3 regions of the Bacillus sp. M5A3_1b genome follow, and region 2 is predicted to be linked to each of the others. Evidence: predicted binding sites of a transcription regulator. Region 2 holds the regulator's gene; each other region holds the start of a gene.
What was found. The regulator LexA, encoded in region 2, represses DNA repair genes until DNA is damaged. The targets are predictions, from matches to a motif close to CGAACATATGTTCG.
Positions count from the first base shown of each region.

Region 1 (7,752 bases), on a different contig from region 2:
CATGATATATGCCGCCAAAATTTAAATGTCTTCATCGGAATCGATCGCTCTGGTTTAGTAGGAGCAGATGGTGAAACGCATCAAGGTGTATTTGACATCTCATTCTTACGTCATTTGCCGAATATGGTACTTATGATGCCGAAAGATGAAAATGAAGGGCAACATTTAGTATATACGGCGATGCAATATGAAGATGGACCAATCGCATTACGTTATGCGCGCGGTAATGGACTTGGTGTTCATATGGATGAAGAATTAAAGGCGATTCCAATCGGTACTTGGGAAACGTTAAAAGAAGGTACACAAGCGGCTATTTTAACATTTGGTACGACAATACCAATGGCAATGGAAGCAGCTGAGCGTCTTGAAAAGGCTGGAGTTTCAGTGAAAGTAGTGAATGCTCGCTTTATTAAACCGATGGATGAAGCATATTTACATGATCTCTTAGGGAAAAATATACCGATTTTAACGATTGAAGAAGCTTGCTTAATTGGTGGTTTTGGAACGGGAGTAGTTGAATTTGCGTCTGAGAACGGGTACCATAGTGCGTTAATTGAACGAATGGGTATTCCAGACCGTTTCATAGAGCACGGTAGTGTAACAAAATTATTAGAAGAAATTGGTTTAACGACAGATGCTGTTGTAGACCGTATTCATACAATGATTCCATCAAAACAAAAAAGGGCGTAACAAATGAGTGCAAAAAAAGAAAGAGTAGATGTACTATTAGTAGAGCGAGGACTTATAGAAACACGTGAGAAAGCAAAACGCGCCGTTATGGCCGGACTTGTATATGCGAATGAGATGAGACTTGATAAGCCAGGAGAGAAGATCCCACAAGATACAGAGATTACGGTGAAGGGACAAGTTATGCCGTATGTAAGCCGTGGTGGTTATAAACTTGAAAAGGCATTGGGGACATTTCACCTGGATTTACAAGATAAAGTTATGATAGATATTGGTTCATCAACTGGTGGCTTTACAGATTGTGCGCTTCAAAACGGAGCGAAATTATCTTATGCATTAGATGTAGGATACAATCAACTTGCGTGGAAATTGCGTCAAGATGAGCGTGTTGTCGTAATGGAACGGACAAACTTCCGTTACGTGACACCAGCAGACTTAGAACGTGGTTTACCGCAATTTGCTAGTATCGATGTTTCATTTATATCATTAAAGCTTATACTGCCGGTTTTAAAAACAATGCTTATGCCTAATGGGGATGTAGCAGCGTTAATTAAACCACAGTTTGAAGCTGGAAGAGAGCAAGTTGGGAAAAAAGGTATCGTTCGTGATCGAAAAGTACATGAGGCTGTCGTAGAAATGATTGTCGACTTTGCTATAAAAGAAGGATACGACGTAGAAGGTTTAACATTCTCACCAATTACGGGTGGGGATGGTAATATTGAATTTTTAATTCATCTGAAATGGCATGGTGAACGTGAGAATGGCGAAAATCATTCTCCAGTTTCTGTTGAGCAAGTAGTTACAGAGGCGCATGATGTCCTAAAACAAAAAGGAAAAGGGGAATAACATATGTTGTTCCTCTTTTTGTTGTAATTGTATAATGATTGTAAAAACAATTGTGTACAAGCAACGAATTATAAGTTAACATAAATAAGTGAAGTATACCAATGTTTAAACTATGGTAAGAGATAGTGTGAGGTGCAAATGTATGAATAAAGGTCAGCGCCATATTAAAATCAGGGAAATTATTGCGAACAAAGAAATTGAAACACAAGATGAATTAGTTGATATTTTACGTAATGAGGGATTTAATGTAACGCAAGCAACAGTATCGCGCGATATTAAAGAACTGCACTTAGTGAAAGTGCCATTACATGATGGGCGCTATAAATATAGCTTGCCAGCAGATCAACGATTTAACCCGTTACAAAAATTAAAACGCAATCTAGTGGATTCATTTGTAAAATTAGACACGGCAGGACATATGCTTGTGCTAAAAACACTGCCTGGTAACGCTCATTCACTTGGAGCACTTATTGATCATTTAGAGTGGGATGAGATCATCGGAACCATCTGTGGTGATGATACTTGCTTAATTATTTGCCGTACACCTGAAGATACAGGTGTTGTCTCTGATCGTTTCTTAAATATGTTGTAAAAAAAGATCTTGTTTGCTTTCCTCTGTAAAGTGGAAAGTGAACAGGATTTTTTTATTGGTTAAAAATGTTAATTCTTAATTGTAATATAATATTTTCTTTGAATAAAATTAGAAAATAGGTGGATTGACCCGTAAAACGAATGTTTGGTACAATGGAGCGGTTAGAAAAGTAATTTATACATACAAACATATAGTTTGACTATTTGAATGAAGAACTGAGAAAAGCCCTTAATAGGGGATTAGTTTATAACGAGGTGAATGGGGCATTGTTATCGGAATTATCGATTAGAAACTTTGCTATTATTGAGGCATTAAATATTTCTTTTCAAAAAGGGTTAACGGTTTTAAGTGGTGAAACAGGGGCCGGAAAATCGATTATTATTGATGCGATTAGTTTACTTGTAGGTGGCCGTGGTTCAGCGGAATTTGTTCGATACGGAACAGAAAAAGCTGAGATAGAAGGGCTATTTTATGTAGAAGATGATAAGCATCCGTGTATTGAAAAGGCAGAAGAGTTGGATATAGAAATAGAAGACGGCATGATTATTTTGAAGCGTGATATCGCTGCAAACGGAAAAAGTGTATGTCGTGTAAATGGGAAACTGGTCACCCTTAGTATATTAAAGGAAATTGGAAAAACACTTGTTGATATTCATGGGCAGCACGAAACACAAGATTTAATGAATGAAGAGCGTCATATGTTTATGCTTGATCATTTTGATGGAGATCGCATTGTCAAACAATTGGGTATATATCAAAATGTATACGCTGACTATGAGAAATTAAAAAAACAGTTAAAATCGTTAAGTGAAAATGAACAACAAATGGCGCATCGCTTAGATTTAATTCAATTCCAGCATGAAGAAATCAGTAAGGCGGATTTAAAGATGGATGAAGAAATTGAATTAACTGAAGAACGATTGCAAATTTCTAATTTCGAAAAAATTTACAAAGCATTAGGCGATGCATATCGCTCATTAAGCGCTGACGGACAAGGGTTAGATAATGTACGAAGCGCAATGGGACAAATGGAGAGTATTACACATTTAGATGAAGTTTATCAAGAAAATCATGATTCAATTGCAAATAGCTACTACTTATTAGAAGAAGTTGCATATCAACTTAGAGAAAAGCTCGATATGATGGAATATGATCCGAAGCGTTTAGACGAAATTGAAACGCGTTTAAATGAAATTCGTATGCTAAAGAGAAAATATGGAAATACTGTAGAAGAGATTTTAGCGTATGCTGATAAAATTGAACAAGAAATTTTTACGATTGAAAATAAAGACGTTCATATTGAAACGACGAAGAAGCAATTAAAGGAATTAGAAAGTGTTATTCTGCAAGAAGCAACGTCGTTAAGTAATATGCGTCATGAGCTTGCAGAGCATCTTACAAATGCCATTCATCAGGAATTAAAAGAATTATATATGGAGAAAACAAAATTTGAAGTGAGAATCATGAAGAGAGAAGGAAATGCTGAAGAGCCTCTTGTTGAGGGTGCCCCGGTAAGACTTACGGCGGATGGCTACGATCATGTGGAATTTTATATTTCAACAAATCCAGGTGAGCCGCTAAAACCACTTTCAAAGGTCGCTTCTGGCGGAGAGTTATCTCGTATTATTTTAGCTTTAAAAAGCATTTTTTCTAAGCATCAAGGTGTTGCATCTGTTATTTTTGATGAAGTGGATACTGGTGTAAGTGGTCGGGTTGCACAGGCTATTGCGGAAAAAATTTATCGTGTATCAGTAAACTCGCAAGTACTTTGTATTACGCACTTACCTCAAGTAGCTTCAATGGCGGATTCACATTTATTTATTCGAAAACAAGTAGCGAATGATCGGACAATTACATCAGTTACCGTTTTAACTATGGAGGATAAAGTAACAGAAATAGCTCGAATGATTTCTGGTGTGGAAATTACAGATTTAACGACAGAACATGCGAAAGAATTACTTACGCAAGCGCATCATTTTAAACAGACAGCAGAGGCTATCCAGTAATGGATAGCTTTTTTTCTCAAATAATGATTTCTTAATTCTTCCGGTTATAAATAAAGCACTGCAAGGAGAGATTAAAAAGTGAAGCCAAGAGGCTGAATGTGGGGTAGGAGCGAGGAGAGTGAACAAATTGAGATTAGAAAGATTTCGCAAAATAATAGGTCTTTGTCTCCTTGTTTCTTTAGTTTTTATTGGGTGTTTTAAACCGCTTCGGACGTTTATTTCATCCCCGAAGCAACTTGTTGTTTTTGAAGGGCAACAATCAGAAATAGCTTCATTACCAGTTTTTCACGCTTCATCTACAGATCGTCATGTGTTTACAGTAAGTTCCAATGAACAAAAACAAGGACTTATGGTAAATCCTCATCAAAATGGTGAAGCAGATATGGTGTTTCAGCTTGCTGGTTTTCCAGTGAAAAAAGTAAATGTGAAAGTATTGAAAGATTTTAAAGTTATTCCAGGTGGACAATCAATTGGTGTGAAGTTAAATACAAAAGGGGTACTTGTTGTAGGCCATCATTTAATTCAAACTGAAAAAGGGAAAGTATCTCCTGGTGAAACAGCTGGTGTGCAAATTGGAGATATGATTACTGAAATTAATGGTAAAACAATTGAAAGAATGAGTGATGTAGCACCATTTATTCATAATAGTGGTGAAACAGGTGAACCGCTTAATCTTGTTTTGTTAAGAGATGGAAAACATATCCGCACTAAGTTAACACCACAAAAAGACAGTGGAGAATCGTCTTATCGTATTGGTTTATATATTCGTGATTCGGCAGCTGGAATCGGAACAATGACATTTGTTCATCCTGATTCTATGAAATATGGGGCACTTGGTCATGTCATTTCTGATAACGATACGAAAAAGCCGATTCAAGTCGAAGATGGACAAATTATGCGTTCGACAGTTACATCAATTGAAAGAGGTAGTCATGGGAATCCAGGAGAGAAATTAGCGAGGTTCTCACCAGATCGTGAAGTGATTGGTAATATTACAATAAATAGTCCATTTGGTATATTCGGGAAATTGAATACAAATATACCAAATGGCGTAATGGATAAAGCGATGCCTATTGCACTATCTCATCAAGTAAAAGAGGGACCGGCAAAAATATTAACAGTTATTGATAAAGATAAAGTGGAAGCGTTTGATATTGAAGTTGTAAGTACAGTACCGCAAAAGTTTCCAGCTACAAAAGGCATGGTAATAAAAGTAACAGACAAACGTTTATTAGCGAAAACGGGTGGTATCGTACAAGGCATGAGCGGAAGTCCAATTGTACAAAACGGGAAAGTAATTGGTGCTGTTACACATGTATTTGTAAATGATCCAACGTCAGGATATGGTGTTCATATTGAATGGATGTTACATGAGGCTGGAATTAACATTTATGAACAAGAAAGAAAAGCGAGCTAATTATTAATTAGCTCGCTTTTCTTTTGAAAAATTCGTTGAAATTTTGTAAAAGCTCCGCAAGAGGTGTTTTTTGTTGTAAAATAAAAGAAAAGGGTTGAACGTTTCGTTGTATTTCTATGATGGAATGTGTTGCGAAAGGGAATAAATGAACGATAAACATATTTTTTTGTGATTTTATCGGAAAGTAACAAACTTTAAAAGGGAATTTTCACACAATTGTCGAACAATTCATGTAGCCTAGAAGGATACACATGTCGGAGAATCGATTCGGTAAGGGAGGAAAAGCTGTGGAGAAAATTAAAGTCTGTCTTGTAGATGATAATAAAGAATTAGTATCAATGCTAGAGAGTTACGTAGCTGCTCAAGATGATATGGAAGTAATCGGTACTGCTTATAATGGTCAAGAGTGTTTAAATTTATTAAATGATAAGCAGCCGGATGTACTTGTTTTAGACATTATTATGCCACATTTAGATGGTTTAGCTGTACTAGAGAAAATGCGAAATATTGAAAGGCTAAGACAGCCTAGCGTAATTATGTTGACAGCATTTGGACAAGAAGATGTGACGACAAAAGCTGTTGACTTAGGTGCTTCATATTTCATATTAAAACCATTTGATATGGAGAATTTAACGAGTCATATTCGTCAAGTGAGCGGTAAGGCGAACGCTACCATTAAACGTCCACTTCCATCTTTCCGTTCAGCAACTACAATAGATGGAAAACCGAAAAACTTAGACGCGAGCATTACGAGTATCATTCATGAAATCGGTGTGCCTGCTCATATTAAAGGGTATATGTACTTAAGGGAAGCAATCTCTATGGTGTATAATGATATCGAATTACTTGGATCTATTACGAAAGTATTGTATCCAGATATCGCGAAGAAATATAATACAACAGCAAGCCGCGTCGAGCGTGCAATCCGTCACGCAATTGAGGTAGCATGGAGTCGTGGGAATATTGATTCTATTTCGTCCTTATTCGGTTATACAGTATCCATGTCAAAAGCAAAACCTACGAATTCCGAGTTTATCGCAATGGTTGCGGATAAGTTGAGACTTGAACATAAGGCTAGCTGAGAGTAAAGATAGTAAGGGATTTAAGTTTTAGTAAAGCTTAATCATTCTTTAAATTTATACTCGATATTAAATGTAAAACCAATGAACTTTTTATTTAATGACCAATGAATTTTAGAATTCGTTGGTCTTTTTATTTTATTGAGAACAAGAGATCATTTGATATCATGGAAGATAAATCCTGTTTTTAGTAATATTACATATAAGTGAGTTTTTTTAAAGATAATTAAAAATGAAAAAATAACTAGAGAATGGGTATCAAGTCAGTTCTCCATGTACCGTATTGGGCAATGGTTTGAGCAGAAGAACGACACGATAACTAATTACGTATCGAACTATAGTACAACGAAGTATAAAATCGTTACTGTATATTCGTATGTTATCAAATTATTTGTTTATGTAGCTGTTCTGGCGGCTGTTATACTTTATAAAAAGAAAGATGAAAATGAATCGGAAGTTATACGAATTGCGATGATTAGTACGTTAGGGGTGTTTACTTTCTTATTACTATGGGAAACAGCTCCTCATTATACTTATGAAGTATTTGTATTTATGAATATTCCAGCTTCTTTAGGGTTGTATAAATTGTTTATGATTTTTAATAAAGAAAAGAAACATGCATAATTTGAGTAACTGAAATGAGTAGTAAGAAACCCCTCTTTTATTAAAAGAGGGGGTTTAATTTATTGATTATAAATGTTTGAAAAAAAGATTAAATGGAATCATAGTATATCTGTCAAAGGATTTTAGTAGGGAAGTCATCCGTGATATAATAGAAAATAATAAAAAGCCCTGCAAAACAGGACTGTATTATTCCTCGTCTTTATTTTGTTTTTCTAATTCAACTAACTTTTGAATTAGAATGTGCTGCGGCATATGCATAAGTTGTTCAAGTGGAACACCTAATGCTTTTGATAGGCGGACTGCAGTGTCTGGAGAAATTTGTAATGGTTTCATAGAAGTACCTCCTTTTTCGTATAGTATAGCATAAGATTGGGGGAGTGAGGATGACTCTTATATTTGCACATCGTGGTGCAGCGGGAACGTACCCAGAAAATACAATGATTTCATTTGAAGCAGCTGAATCTTTTAGAGCAGATGGAATTGAGCTTGATGTTCAATTAA
Region 1 covers NZ_JBKEZY010000001.1:475,154-482,905, reverse strand. The annotation lists gene dxs (1-deoxy-D-xylulose-5-phosphate synthase) at 1-690, shown strand, start outside; gene ACLBWW_RS02480 (TlyA family RNA methyltransferase) at 694-1,533, shown strand; gene argR (arginine repressor ArgR) at 1,676-2,125, shown strand; gene recN (DNA repair protein RecN) at 2,392-4,131, shown strand; gene spoIVB (SpoIVB peptidase) at 4,250-5,548, shown strand; gene spo0A (sporulation transcription factor Spo0A) at 5,836-6,630, shown strand; partial or broken gene ACLBWW_RS02455 (hypothetical protein) at 6,859-7,251, shown strand; gene ACLBWW_RS02450 (YycC family protein) at 7,438-7,584, opposite strand; gene ACLBWW_RS02445 (glycerophosphodiester phosphodiesterase) at 7,635-7,752, shown strand, end outside.
Region 1: a site for LexA is predicted at 2,259-2,272, ahead of recN (DNA repair protein RecN). Genes of this name have one in related genera too.

Region 2 (7,752 bases):
GAATCGAATAAAAGCCTGAGTGATGGCCAGTTATAACAGGGCATTATTCAGGCTTTTATTTGTACGTTTTCTAAATTTAGGGAGTAAATATAAATGAGTACCTTGCAATGAATAATACTAAGTGGTATATTATGGATATAATGGGTACCGTGTATTGAATAGTACTGAAATGAGAAAGGGGGATTGACTTTGAACGTTCAGTTTAAAAAAGGCGTGTTAGAACTGTGTGTTTTAGCACTTGTGAAACGTAAAGATTGTTACGGCTATGAACTTGTTCAGCAAATCTCAAATAAATTTTTAATATCGGAAGGGTCAGTGTATCCTTTATTACGTCGTTTAACGAAAGAAGGATATTTTCAAACGTATTTAAAAGAATCTACAGAGGGACCGCCTCGTAAATATTATCAACTAACTGAGCAAGGGGAAACGCAACTGAATTTGTTAGTAACGGAGTGGCGTGATTTTGCAAAAGGCGTACAAGAAATTATTGAAGGGGTGGAATGGGATGAGTAAAGAACAGTTTCTTAAAGAATTATCAAGTCATCTTAGAAAGTTACCGGAAGAAGAGAGGAAAGATATTTTATTTGATTATGAAGAGCATTTTCAGTTTGGAATAGAAGAAGGAAAAACTGAATCGGAAATAATAAAGGGCCTTGGCTCTCCGAAAGTAATTGCAAAAGACTTACTTGCTTTGTATCGCTTTGACGAAATGAAAAAGGACCCATCAACTACCAATATAACAAGGGCTGTTATGGCAGCGATTGGACTTAGTTTGTTTAATTTTATTATTGTGTTAGGCCCGTTAGTTGCAATTATTGCTTTTATATTTTCCTTCTGGCTCGGTGGAATTGCTAGTGTAGTGACACCATTTTTCGTTATTGGAAAAGTATTTATGGGTACTTTTATATGGTTGGATTTATTCGTTAGTATAACGTTTGTTGGGGTAGGTTTGTTGTTATGTATTATCGCTTATTATAGTACGAATTGGTTTAAAAAGTTATGCGTACGTTATGTACTATGGAACTTCAAAATGATAAAAGGGGAGTAGATGATGAAGAAAATATTGTTAGTAGCTATCGCTTGTATCATTATTGGAGTAATAGGGATTTCACAAACATATGAAAAAGCCGTGCAAACTGCAGAAGAAGGAAATAAAGAAGACGTAATTAAAAACGAAACACTAAAAAATATAGAAGTTAAGTTAGATGCTGGGGATATTGTTGTCCAAAAATCTCCCGACTCTTCTTTTTATGTAAAGCAATCAGGAGATGTACGTAAACACGAGGTTCGTATTGCTGAAGATGGTGACACATTAAAAATTATTGGGGAAAGAGAAAAAGGTGCTTCATTTGATTTTTCTTTTTACGATTTTAGATTTCAAACGTCTACAATAACTCTCCTTGTGCCTGAACGTTCATACCAAGAGATAAAAATAAATTCATCAGCTGGACAAATAGAAATAAGTGATGTGAAAAGTGACTGTGTAAGTGTTGGGACACTCGCTGGAGAAGTAGATTTGAAAAATGTCACAGCAAAAAGTGTGGAAGGATCTTCAAAAGCTGGTGAGGTGAGCTTTAAGAAGGTAATAGGAAAAGTAACTGTGAAGTCGGCTAGCGGGGAAGTGCATATTATGGATCATGATCCTAAATATGATGTAGAGGCAAGTTCAACCGCTGGGGATGTAGATATTACTTTATTAGAAAAACCACAAGATGCAGTTATAACGGGGCAAAGTGCTGCTGGCGAAGTAATGATTTTTAATGAAGAAAATAAAAATATAACAATTGGCAATGGTAGTAAAAAGATTAGTGGTAAAACAGCTGCTGGCGATGTGACGATTGAAACTCGTTCATAAGAAATAAAATGTATGGAAATCTATCAAAATACAAAAAAAGAAGATAATTACCGTATATAAATAAGGTAATTATCTTCTTTTATTATTCTTAATGTAAATCACGATATACGCCAATTACTTTTCCGATAACTGACACTTGTTTTAAAATGATAGGTTCTAATGAAGAGTTTTCCGGTTGTAGACGGAAATGGTCTTTTTCTTTATAGAAACGTTTAACAGTTGCTTCGTTATCTTCTGTTAAAGCGACTACAATTTCACCGTTGTATGCAGACTGTTGTTGGCGAACAACAACTAAATCCCCATCGAAAATACCAGCTTCAATCATACTATCTCCGGAAATACGTAACATAAATACTTGGTCTGCTCCAGCGACAATGCTAGCTGGAAGTGGGAAATGATCTTCTACACTTTCAACTGCTGTAATAGGTAATCCAGCAGTAACTTTTCCGATAATTGGAACTTGAATAACAGATTGTGTCTCTGTATCCATTCGGTTGTCACCTAAAATTTCAATTGCTCGTGGTTTTGTTGGATCGCGTCGAATATATCCTTTTTCTTCTAGTCGTGATAAATGTCCGTGCACTGTAGAACTAGAAGCGAGGCCGACTGCTTGACCGATTTCACGTACGGAAGGTGGATATCCTTTTTCTTGTACTTTTAGCTTAATAAAGTCGAGAATGTCTTGCTGGCGTTTCGTTAACTTCTCCATGTTTTCTAACACCTCGTTTTCTTTCATTTTTCTTATTAATAAGTATAACATGCGAAAAAACATTCTACAAACATAAGTTCGAACGAAAGACGAATTTATGATACACTATAAGGAAAATATAGTGAGAAAGAAGGGTTCAAAATGAATGCAATTATTTATGCACGTGTGAGCACAACAAAAGAAGAACAGGAAACATCATTATTGCGTCAAAAAGATGAATTATTGCATTTAGCTGAGCGCTATCAAATGAATGTTGTAAAGGTGATTGAGGAGCAGGCTAGTGGTTATACAATTGAACGTGATGGCATATTAGAAGTGCTAGATACAATTCGCGATGAACAAGTTGATGTACTTCTCATACAAGATGAAACGCGGCTTGGTAGAGGGAATGCAAAGATTGCATTAATGCACTGTTTACATAAAGAGGGAATAAAAGTATATACGCATACGCATAATGGAGAATTAGAACTCTCTGACTCTGATTCGATGGTACTAGATATAATTGGGATTGTTGAAGAGTATCAAAGAAAGATTCATAATTTGAAAATTAAACGTGGTATGCAACGTGCAGTAGAAAAAGGTTATCGTCCAGAAAATAATTTGAAGAATCGTCATTTAAGCGTAGGACGAGAGAAGAAAGAAGTGCCGATTGAGGAAATTGTACGTTTGCGCAAGAGTGAACTTACTTTCGAAGAAATTGCGGCAACGCTTCGCGGCTTTGGTCATAATGTTTCAAAAGCGACTGTACATCGTAGATATGTAGAATATACAAAGCAATTGCTTGATAAAGAGGACTAACTATTGTATGATAATAATCAGTTTTGAGTAAAAGGGGGATTCGAGATGCAAAGTCACGAACTCATTGAACGCATTAACTTCTTAGCGAAAAAAGCAAAAGCTGAAGGCTTAACTGAAGAAGAACAACGTGAGCGCCAATCGCTACGTGAACAATATTTAAAAGGATTTCGTCAAAATATGTTAAACGAACTTAAAGGAATTAAAGTTGTTAACGAAGAAGGTACTGATGTTACACCGGCGAAATTAAAGGCTTTAAAAAAGCAAGATAATGCAAAATTAAACTAAAAGATGGGCGAAGCCCATCTTTTTTATTTATTATATCGGTTATTTAATAACTTTCCAGTTATTGTTGACTGATGCCTCTATCTTTTTGTGCTTCAATATATAGTTAGCGATAAGTTCAGACATATCTGTTGGTATGTCTTTTATTACGGGCTTATTTTGAAACATAAAGAAGTTTCCTCCGCCGCTTGCGCGATAATTATTCATAACGACGTCATATTCTTCATTCATATGAAGAGGAGCGCCTTTATACTGTAAAGATTCTACTCTCTCGCCAATAGGTTTGGAAATGTTTAATACGTACGAAATCCCTTCCCACATATCGTAATTATAGTGTTGTGGCTTCGGTTCTATGAAGGTAGGGTTTACGATGATAGTTCCATCTGCATGTAATGTGAAATAAGAAGCAGAAAGTTCAAGGGCGTTTTTTATATCTGCTCCAGTTATTCTAATTACTTTTAATGTATTTGGATAAATATAATTAGAAACGATGTCACGCATTGTTACATGACCAGGGAAACCTGGAGATGTATTATGGAATAAGCTTGTACAAGAAATAGAAACATTAGCTATATCCATCTGTATCTTATTTATGAATTCAATAAAAGGATGGTCTTGCAAACGAGTTTGCATAGCGTCTGAAATTTGCATATCCCCATAGATTAGTCCAATAGGTTGATCGAGCCAATTTTGTGTTTTCTCTTCATAATCGGTAACCAAGGAAAGCATATGTTGGTCCGCCACAATTCCTCGCACGGGCAATAATTGTGAATAACTCTCTTTTTTTACCCATTTTTGTTCTGTTTTCTCGAATGTTACTGTTATTTTTCCGACGGAGTGTCCATTGCATCCAGTCTGTAAAACTGTTACACCATTTATTACGGTGTGAGCGATTTCCCGGTGTTGATGGCCTGTTAGTAAAATATCTATGCCTTCAATTTCATAGCACATTGCATAACCTTGGTTTTCACCTGTTAAAACTTCAGTCGGTACCCCGGTTTGTAAATCGCGTTCAAATCCTCCATGATACGCTACGACTAGTAAATCTGGTTGTTCTTGTTCGCGAATGTAAGAAACCCATTTTTTTGTTGTTTCTAATGCATCTTCAAATTGTAGATCTTGAATGTGATGAGGTTGTTCCCAATTAGGAATGTAATGCGTTGTTATCCCTAAAATAGCAATTTTTATATTTGATTCAATATGTTTTATTATATATGGTTTCCCGAAATAAGGTTCTTTTCTGTTTGTATCTAAAATATTTGCTGATAGATACGGGAAGTTCGCAGTAGAAATAGCATGATTTAATACGTCCATTCCATAATTAAATTCATGATTCCCGATAACTGCAGCATCATAACGTAAATAGTTCGCTAATAAGGACATTGGATTTTGCTTATCTTTTGCATATGTAGCGTAATGATAAGTAAAGGGTGTTCCCTGTATGAAGTCACCGTTATCAATTAAAAGAACGTTTCTGTTTTGGGAACGTTCTTTTTTTATAAGAGTAGAAATTTTAGCTAAACCAATTTCAGCTTTGGAGTTATCTTGGTAGTGAATTGGATAAACAGTACCGTGTATATCACTTGTTAATAAGATGTTTAAAGTTACAATTTGTTTTTGATTCAATATCATTCACCTTTTCTATTGTTATCTACTAGTTAAGCATATCAAATATATGAAGAGAATTTTAATGAGAATGTATAGAATGTGTAAAGATTCTGTAAATAAGCAATTATTAATAAAAATGTGTGATATATTTCTTCATGTTTACGGAAGGTAATTTATAACAATAAAAATGGAGGCTTTAATATGTTGAAAAAAGTTTTTGCAATGAGCACGACAGTTGTACTGGCGGCGGGATTATTAAGTGGCTGTGGAACGAAGGAATCTAGTGCAAGTAAAACTGAAGATACGAAAAAAGGTTATGTACCGAAGACGTTAAATGTACAATTTGTTCCTTCTCAAAATGCAGATACGTTAGAGGCGAAGGCGAAACCATTGGAAAAGCTATTAAGTGATAAATTAAATATCCCGGTAAAAGTTAGTATTTCAACGAATTACAATACAATTGTAGAAGCGATGGCATCTAAGCAAGTAGATGTAGGCTTTTTACCTCCAACAGCATATGTGCTAGCACATGAGAAAAAGGCTGCAAACGTAATTTTACAAGCACAACGTTTTGGGGTAGATGATGAAACCGGAGCTCCTACAAAGGATTTAGTAGATTTTTATAAATCTGAGTTTGTAGTGAAGAAAGATTCAAATATTAATAGTGTAAAAGATTTAAAAGGTAAAAAAATTGGTTATCAAGATGTAACGTCATCAGCGGGATACGTATGGCCTGCAGCTGTATTGTTAAAAGAGGGGGTTGATCCGTTAAAGGATGTGAAACCTGTTACATTAAAAGGTCACGATCAGTCGCTTATTGCTCTTTTAAATGGTGATGTAGATGCAGCTGTTGTATTCCAAGATGCTCGTAATATTGTGAAAAAAGATTATCCGAATATATTCGATCAAACAAAAATAGTGAAATTTACGGAAAAAATTCCAAACGATACGATTTCGGTACGCTCTGATTTAGATGAAGAGTGGAGCAAGAAATTACAGGATGCTTTCATTGAAATAGGAAAGAATGAGGAAGGTCACAAAATCATTAAAGAAGTATATTCACATGAAGGATATGTTAAATCTGATGATAGTAAATTTGATATCGTTCGTGAATATGGAAAGAAAGTAAAAACGCAATAATACATATGGAAATGGAAGCTAACTGGAAGAAGGGTTATTTTCAGTTAGTTTGCCGTTTTGAATACATAGAAGGTAGGTAAGATGTGTGATAGAGTTTCGAAATGTCTCCAAAGTGTATCCGAATGGTACAAAAGGATTAAATAATATAAACTTGAACATTCAAAAAGGTGAGTTTGTTGTAATGGTAGGGCTGTCTGGGGCTGGAAAGTCTACACTTCTAAGATCGGTAAACCGTCTTCATGAGATTACAGAAGGCGAAATCATGATTGAAGGTGAATCTATAACTGCTGCAAAAGGAAAAGGCTTACGACGCATGCGCCGAGATATTGGTATGATTTTTCAAAGTTTTAACCTTGTAAAGCGATCAACGGTATTGAAAAATGTATTAGCTGGCCGTGTAGGGTATCATTCGACACTGCGTACAACGTTAGGTTTATTTCCAAAAGAAGATTTGGAGCTTGCTTTTCAATCGTTAAAAAGGGTGAATATTTTAGAAAAAGCATATGCGCGAGCTGATGAATTATCAGGAGGACAACAGCAACGTGTATCGATTGCTAGAGCGTTGGCGCAAGAAGCGAAAATCATATTGGCAGATGAACCTGTTGCGTCGTTAGATCCGCTAACAACCAAGCAAGTATTAGATGATTTGAAAAAAATTAATGAAGATTTTGGAATTACAACAATTGTAAACTTACATTCTATTGATTTAGCTAGGCAATATGCGACACGCATTATTGGATTACATGCAGGCGAAATTGTTTTTGATGGCTCAGTAGAAGAGGCAACGGATGAAAAATTTGCTGAAATTTATGGAGACGTAGCGCAGCAAAGTGAATTGTTAGAGGTGGCAGTTAAATGAATGACGTGACGATATATTCGAAATCGATACCGAAGCCGCCGAGTAAGTTAAAACATATGTTAACGGCTATTCTAGTCATTTTACTGTTGTGGGGAAGTAGTGTACAGGTCGACGCATCATTTTCAAAACTAGTAGTTGGTTTTCCTAATATGATCGATTTGTTAAAAGAGATGGTGCCGCCTGATTGGAGTTATTTTCAAGTTATTACAACAGCGATGTTAGATACAATACGTATGGCGATTATTGGGACGACTTTAGGAGCGATTTTAGCTATTCCACTGGCACTATTTGCGGCAAGTAATGTGTTTACTAGTACATTTTTGTACGGTTCAGCTCGATCGGTTTTAAATTTTATCCGAACGATACCAGATTTATTATTAGCGGCAATTTTCGTAGCTATTTTCGGAATAGGACCATTTCCAGGTATTTTAGCTCTTACTTTTTTCTCAATTGGGCTCGTGGCGAAATTGTTGTATGAGTCAATGGAATCGATTGATCCAG
Region 2 covers NZ_JBKEZY010000014.1:82,359-90,110, forward strand. The annotation lists gene ACLBWW_RS26290 (PadR family transcriptional regulator) at 190-513, shown strand; gene ACLBWW_RS26295 (DUF1700 domain-containing protein) at 506-1,048, shown strand; gene ACLBWW_RS26300 (DUF4097 family beta strand repeat-containing protein) at 1,049-1,855, shown strand; gene lexA (transcriptional repressor LexA) at 1,944-2,564, opposite strand; gene ACLBWW_RS26310 (YneB family resolvase-like protein) at 2,706-3,362, shown strand; gene ACLBWW_RS26315 (DUF896 domain-containing protein) at 3,408-3,647, shown strand; gene ACLBWW_RS26320 (bifunctional metallophosphatase/5'-nucleotidase) at 3,687-5,270, opposite strand; gene ACLBWW_RS26325 (phosphate/phosphite/phosphonate ABC transporter substrate-binding protein) at 5,454-6,392, shown strand; gene phnC (phosphonate ABC transporter ATP-binding protein) at 6,478-7,251, shown strand; gene phnE (phosphonate ABC transporter, permease protein PhnE) at 7,248-7,752, shown strand, end outside.

Region 3 (7,752 bases), on a different contig from region 2:
TTGCGAAGGCAGGGCCGAAAGTATTGGTCATCGCTGCCGCTGTTATTACATTTACGATTTTCGTTGTATATGGGCTAACGAAAGTATTTAAGGTAGAAAAGAAACTCGGAATTTTAACAGCTTGCGGAACAGCAATTTGCGGCGCGGCTGCGGTCGTGGCAATTGCACCGCAAGTGAAAGCGAAGGATGAAGAAACGGCAGTTGGGGCAGCGATTATTGCAATTTTAGGTACAATATTTACACTTATTTATACGCTATTATACCCAGTGCTTGGCTTCTCACCGTATGGATACGGTGTATTCTCAGGTGCGACGCTGCATGAAATCGCCCATGTCATCGCAGCTGCGGCACCAGGAGGAAGTACGGCTGTAGACATCGCAGTTATCGTGAAATTAACGCGCGTTGCAATGCTTGTGCCAGTAGCGATTTTAATTGGATTATGGTTTGGTAAGAGTGAAGGTAGCGAGGAAAAAAAATCGTGGCGCGACCTTCCAATTCCGTGGTTCATCTTCGGGTTTTTAGCAATGAGTGCAGTGCATTCGCTCGGGGTTATACCAGAAGTTGTTGCTGGATATATTGTTGTTCTTGCTTACATGCTTATTGCAATGGCGATGGCGGGGCTTGGTTTAAATGTAGAGTTTAAAACGTTCCGTAAGTTAGGAAGTAAGGCATTCGTGGCGGGGCTGATCGGCTCGGTTTTCCTTTCTATTCTTGGATACGTTCTTGTATATGCATTAGGATTTATGTAGTAGGACGAAGAAGCTGTTCCAAAAGATATTTTTGGACAGCTTTTTTATGTTTATAGTGCTACGGGTGTCGATATATTAAAAAAATAGCTGATATAAATTTAATTACGCTTGTACTTTGTTAGAGAAGGTGATCAGTGAAACGTTTTTCTAAAATTTGTAAAGATATCTTTACTTATAACTGGAAAATATTTATAATTAAAGTAAAGATATCTTTACTTTCGAAGGTGGAGCCTATGGGTGTGAAAAATAAAATAAAAGAGTTAAGAAAGCAACATCATATAACGCAAGTTGAAATGGCAAAGGCGATGCAGGTGACGCGGCAGACGATTGTGGCGATTGAAAACCATCATTATAACCCGAGTCTAGAGTTATCCCTAAAAATCGCCAAATATTTTGGGGTGAAGGTGGAGGAAATATTTACGCTAGAGTAAGGGGAGAAAAAATGAACGATACTAAAAAGTTATTTATCGGTGCGACTTTTGGATTGTTTTTGGGAGACATTGTAGTTCATAGTATGAATCCGGCTATACCAATTTTACCGCTCGTCGTGAGTAACGTTTTAGCAATTGTATTTTTAATGGTGTATTCGTATTACAAAAAGCGTAAGTACAAAAAAGAAGAACTTCCAGATATAGATGAGCGAGTAAATGAAAATATAAAAAAATATGTAAATGTCTCATTTATATTCGCGTTTCTATTGCTTATTGTTTATATTGTTGCGAGTAAAGCGATAGGCAGAGCTGTTATACCAGTGCAAGAAATATTTATGATATGTAGTTCCTTATTTGCGGGTAGTCTCATCATAGGAGTCATGATAGGGAAACGAGCATAGCGATAGGAGGAATGAAAAATGCAAGATGAGTTTGAGAGATTTCAGTCAGATAAAGCGTTTAAATATGTAGGGTTATTTTTTTCGATTAGTTTAGCGATATGGAGTTTATATAATTTAATTGTTGATGGAAATGCTGGTATGCCGTTTGTTTTATTTGTACTAGGGCAGTGGGTGTATTTCCTCGTAAACTATTGGCCGAAGTGGAAATATAGAAATCAAAAAGAGGCTGATCATGTATGAGTAAACAAGATATTATACGGTTCATAGGCAGTTTATTTTTAGCGGGTCTTATTTTAAATGTGAGTTTAATGATTTTAAGTATTTCGTGGGGAACAATCTTCATATCGAATGTAGCACTAGTCATTTTATATAGTATTGCGGAATATAGAGAACAGAAGCGTTTGAAAGAAGAGGGAGTACCGTCGATTGATGAGCGAGTTGTGAATAAGATGAAGTCATATTTTACGATTAGTATTACAAGCTTCGTGTTCTTGTTCATTATGTATCTTTGTGTAAATAAGTATTTAGATAGGCAAGCAGTACATGTAAATGAGTTATTATATATTGTCATTTTTGGTTTATTAATAAGTATGGCATCGACGAGTGTGTTAGCAACAAGGAATAGGTAGAAAAAAGGGGAACTGGGATGGGATTACCGGTATTATGTGTCGCTACGGCTATTTTTGCTTTGTTTTGGGGAATGCAGAATTTCTCTCGTAATCCAGTACCGAGTATTTTTATTATGCTTGGTACTGTAGGTTTATCATATTATTTATTAGTTTCAGCTCATTATCATAAAACAGCAACGAGTGTTGTTGTTGGCGCACTTATTTTATTTTGTGGGCTTGCTGTACAAAAAGGGTTATTTCCGTAAAAGCTGTTTATACAAAGAGTATAAACAGCTTTTTGTATTTTTTTACAAAAGGCTTGAAAGTGACGTTACGTCATCTTTTATAATGAAGAGGAAGAGGTGATGGTAGTGATTTCAATACAACAATTGACGAAAGAAACAGGGGTAACAGTACGTACATTACGTTATTATGATCAAATAGATTTATTAAAGCCGAGCGGGAAAACAGAAGGCGGGCATCGTTTATATAGTGAAGCTGACGTAATAAGGCTGCAACAAATTTTATTTTTAAAGGAAATGGGATTTTCATTAAAAGAGTCTGCGAATATGTTAGTAAAAGGTGAGCTTAACTTAAAGGATTCGCTTGAAAAACAACTTAGATTTGTAAAGGAAGAACAAAAGAAATTCAATCGAATGGAGCGCGTATTACAAGCTGTTGTTTATTCGGTAGATGTGGAAGGGGAACTTGATTGGAAAGTTATGTTTGAACTGATCCAGCTTTCGAAACAGTCGTCTCGTATACGTGAAATATTTCAAAATGAAGTATTTTCAAAGGAAGAACAAAAATTGCTTCATAACTTGCCAAATATGAGTGAAGAAGATCCGAATGTTTTAGAATGGGTAGATTTATTAAAGCAATTACGTACTTTTATGAAAGACGGCAAAGAAGCAGCGAGTGATGAGGTACAAGGGGCAACGAAGAGATTAATGCAGAAATGTTTAGAAATGGCCAATGGTGACGAAGCGTTTTTAGATAAGTTATGGGAAGTTAGAAAATCGAAGGAAGATTCACAGAAAATGAGCATGTATCCAATTGAAGAAGAACTTTTATTATATATGGAAGAAGCTTTTCGTATATATGATGAAAAGGAGATGGATAAATGAGTATACTTGCAGAATATCGTTGGTATTTTTTAATTGGGGCAGAGATTGTATTTTGGTTATCGGCTATCGGCTTCTTTTTACTTCGTTACGGATTCCGTTTGAAGAAGGCGAGCTTTATTATGGGGATTGTACTCCTCGTAAATGAAGTGTTTATTTTAACCTTAGGGGTAGTGGACTATTATCAAACAGGGAAGTTCTCTAACTTTCAAATCATTACGGTAATTATTTTATTGTATGCAGTTTTCTACGGGAAAAAGGATTTGAAGAAGCTTGATATGTTTGCGCAAAAGCTAGTTGCGAAATGGCGGAATGAACCAGCGCCAACTATGGAAGAGCACGTAGAATTAACAGGTATGGCCTATGCGAAACAGGAAATAAAAAATTGGTTATTACATCTTGTTTTATTCGTTGTTGCGCATATTTTCTTTTTCTTTCTGTACGGTTTTGTCCCGTTTGAACAATGGCATAATTGGTTAGAAACGGGGATTGTTTTAAATGAAAAAGCAAGTCGTGTTAGCCAAGTTTGGGCGATTATACTTTTAGTGGATACAGTTATTTCATTTTCATATGTTCTTTTCCCAAAGAAGGAAAAAGAAAAAGAGAAGCTACTTTCATAGAGGAAAGTAGCTTTTTCTAGTATACCAATAGTTTGTATAGGAGAGGATAACAATAGGAAAAACAGGTTTTATATGCTTATTTCTCTTTAGTTTAGTAGCATGCTCACAACCTAACATTGACATTGATAAGAAGAATGATGTCATTGTAAAGAGAGCAGTAATTTCCAATCTAGATAATTTTGAAAAGTTCGTTTTGAATGTTGACCAAGGGAAAGTTGATAAAATAAGAATTGTGCAGTATACCCATGAAGGTGATCCGATTTTTCAAACGGTAGAGCATAGTGAGAACGATATACTTTATGTGTTAGATAATAGAAAAGACCAATTTGCTGGTGAGCATAAAGGATTACATAAAGATAGTTGCAAAAGTATTGTTAAAGAGCAGGGAGAATTAGAAATCACTTATAGGTTAATAGATTGTACGAGTAAAAATGGGCGCAATGGATATGATTTATTATATGTACCTAAAAAATAGAGTTAGTAGAGGAAGGAAGTTTTTACTCCTTCCTTTTTCTATGTATATATTGTCGAAAATTTTACCGAATATCTGTTCGTTTTCTTGGTTTTTTTATGAGCATTCGTGGTAAAATGGGAATACAGATTTTTTACGAGGAGGTCGGTTTTGTTTGGAACATCAATTTGAAATTATCTCAGCTTATTCCCCGCAAGGTGATCAGCCGGTAGCTATAGAAAAGCTTGTAGAGGGAATTAATAGTGGGAAGAAAAAGCAAGTGTTGCTTGGAGCAACAGGAACGGGTAAGACATTTACGATTTCAAATGTCATTAAAGAAGTGCAGAAGCCAACACTTGTTATGGCTCATAATAAAACGTTAGCAGGACAGTTATATAGTGAGCTGAAAGATTTTTTTCCGAATAATGCAGTTGAATATTTTGTTAGTTATTACGATTATTATCAGCCAGAAGCGTATGTGCCTCAAACAGATACGTTTATTGAAAAAGATGCGCAGATTAATGATGAAATCGATAAATTGCGTCACTCAGCAACATCTGCACTATTTGAACGGGATGATGTGATTATTGTTGCGAGTGTTTCGTGTATATATGGTTTAGGTTCTCCAGAAGAATACCGCGAGTTAGTTGTTTCACTTAGAGTTGGTATGGAAAAGGACCGCAATCAATTGCTTCGTGAACTTGTTGATGTGCAGTATGGACGTAATGACATTGATTTCAAGCGTGGTACATTCCGTGTGCGCGGAGATGTAGTTGAAATCTTCCCAGCATCACTTGATGAGCATTGTATTCGAATTGAATTTTTTGGCGATGAAATCGATCGTATTCGCGAAGTAAATGCGTTAACAGGTGAAGTATTAGCAGAACGTGATCATGTAGCAATCTTCCCAGCATCTCACTTCGTTACACGTGAGGAAAAAATGAAGGTCGCTATTGAAAATATAGAAAAAGAATTAGAAGAACGTTTAAAGGAATTAAATGATAATGGCAAGTTGTTAGAAGCGCAGCGTATAGAACAGCGTACACGTTATGATTTAGAAATGATGCGTGAGATGGGCTTTTGTTCAGGGATTGAAAATTATTCCCGTCATTTAACACTTCGTCCGGCGGGTGCAACGCCATATACGTTAATAGACTATTTCCCGGAAGATTTCTTAATTGTTATGGATGAGTCACACGTATCAGTACCACAAGTAAGAGCGATGTATAACGGGGACCAAGCACGTAAGCAAGTACTTGTGGATCATGGGTTCCGTTTGCCATCAGCTTTAGATAATAGACCGCTTACGTTTGATGAGTTTGAAGGAAAAACGAATCAAGTTATTTACGTTTCGGCAACGCCAGGACCGTACGAGTTAGAGCAGGCACCGGAGGTAATAGAACAAATTATTCGTCCAACAGGGCTTTTAGATCCACCAATTGATATACGACCAATTGAAGGGCAAATTGATGATTTATTAGGAGAAATTCAAGATCGCATTGCCAAAAATGAACGTGTATTAATTACGACTTTAACGAAGAAAATGTCAGAGGATTTAACAGACTACTTAAAAGATGTAGGAATTAAAGTGAATTATCTCCACTCTGAAATTAAAACGTTAGAACGTATTGAAATTATCCGTGACCTTCGCCTTGGTAAGTTTGACGTACTTGTCGGTATTAACTTATTACGAGAAGGATTAGATATTCCAGAAGTATCACTTGTAGCTATTTTAGATGCTGATAAGGAAGGGTTCTTGCGTTCAGAGCGTTCATTAATTCAAACAATCGGTCGTGCAGCACGTAATGAAAACGGCCGCGTTATTATGTATGCAGATCGTATAACAAGATCAATGGGAATTGCAATTGAAGAAACGCAGCGCCGTCGTACTATACAAGAAGCTTACAATAAAGAGCATGGTATTACGCCGAAAACGATTCAAAAAGGCGTGCGTGATGTTATCCGTGCAACGACAGCTGCTGAAGAACCGGAAACATATGAAGCAGTACCAGCTAAGAAGATGACGAAAAAAGAGCGTGAAAAGACAATTGCGAAGATGGAAGCAGAGATGAAAGAAGCAGCAAAAGCGTTAGATTTCGAGCGTGCAGCTGAATTAAGAGATTTACTATTAGAATTAAAAGCGGAAGGGTGAACAGAGTGAGCATAAGCAAGGATTTTATTGTCGTAAAAGGTGCTAGAGCACATAACTTAAAAAATATTGATGTAACCATTCCGAGAAATCAGCTTGTTGTTGTGACGGGATTGTCTGGTTCAGGGAAATCATCATTAGCGTTTGATACGATTTATGCAGAAGGGCAACGCAGATACGTAGAATCGTTATCTGCGTATGCGCGCCAGTTTTTAGGACAAATGGATAAACCTGACGTGGATACGATTGAAGGTTTATCTCCAGCGATTTCAATCGATCAAAAAACGACAAGTCGTAATCCACGTTCAACAGTTGGAACGGTAACGGAGATTTATGATTATTTACGTTTATTATTTGCGCGAATTGGTACGCCAATTTGTCCGAATCATGGTATTGAAATTACATCACAAACAGTAGAGCAGATGGTAGACCGTGTACTTGAATATCCTGAACGTACGAAATTACAAGTGTTAGCTCCTATCGTTTCTGGGCGTAAAGGTGCACATGTGAAAGTGCTTGAAGATATTAAGAAGCAAGGGTATGTTCGTGTACGTGTTGATGGTGAAATGTTAGATGTATCTGAAGATATTGCGCTAGATAAAAATAAGAAGCATTCCATTGAAGTTGTAATTGACCGTATTGTTGTAAAAGAAGGGATTGCAAGCCGTCTTGCGGATTCTCTTGAAAGTGCATTAAAGCTTGGCGGGGGCCGAGTGTTAATTGATGTAATGGGAGAAGAGGAACTTCTATTTAGTGAACATCATGCTTGTCCGCATTGTGGTTTTTCAATCGGAGAATTAGAGCCGCGCATGTTCTCATTCAACAGTCCATTCGGGGCATGTCCTTCTTGTGATGGACTTGGTTCAAAGTTAGAGGTAGATTTAGAACTTGTCATTCCGAATTGGGATTTATCATTAAATGAACATGCGATTGCGCCTTGGGAGCCGACAAGCTCACAATATTACCCGCAGCTTTTACAATCTGTATGTAATCATTACGGTGTTGATATGGATATACCTGTGAAAGATATACCGAAAGATTTATTTGATAAAGTGTTGTACGGAAGCGGAGAAGAAAAAGTTTATTTCCGCTATGTAAATGAATTTGGTCAAGTAAAGGAAAATGAGATTTTATTTGAAGGTGTTATTCCAAATATCGAACGTCGTTATCGTGAAACGAGTTCTGATTATGTTCGTGAGCAAATGGAGAAATATATGGC
Region 3 covers NZ_JBKEZY010000003.1:234,022-241,773, reverse strand. The annotation lists gene ACLBWW_RS10980 (YeiH family protein) at 1-749, shown strand, start outside; gene ACLBWW_RS10975 (helix-turn-helix transcriptional regulator) at 983-1,180, shown strand; gene ACLBWW_RS10970 (hypothetical protein) at 1,192-1,581, shown strand; gene ACLBWW_RS10965 (hypothetical protein) at 1,600-1,821, shown strand; gene ACLBWW_RS10960 (hypothetical protein) at 1,818-2,210, shown strand; gene ACLBWW_RS10955 (hypothetical protein) at 2,228-2,455, shown strand; gene ACLBWW_RS10950 (MerR family transcriptional regulator) at 2,555-3,316, shown strand; gene ACLBWW_RS10945 (hypothetical protein) at 3,313-3,933, shown strand; gene ACLBWW_RS10940 (DUF4362 domain-containing protein) at 3,980-4,408, shown strand; gene uvrB (excinuclease ABC subunit B) at 4,560-6,536, shown strand; gene uvrA (excinuclease ABC subunit UvrA) at 6,548-7,752, shown strand, end outside.
Region 3: a site for LexA is predicted at 4,474-4,487, ahead of uvrB (excinuclease ABC subunit B). Genes of this name have one in related genera too.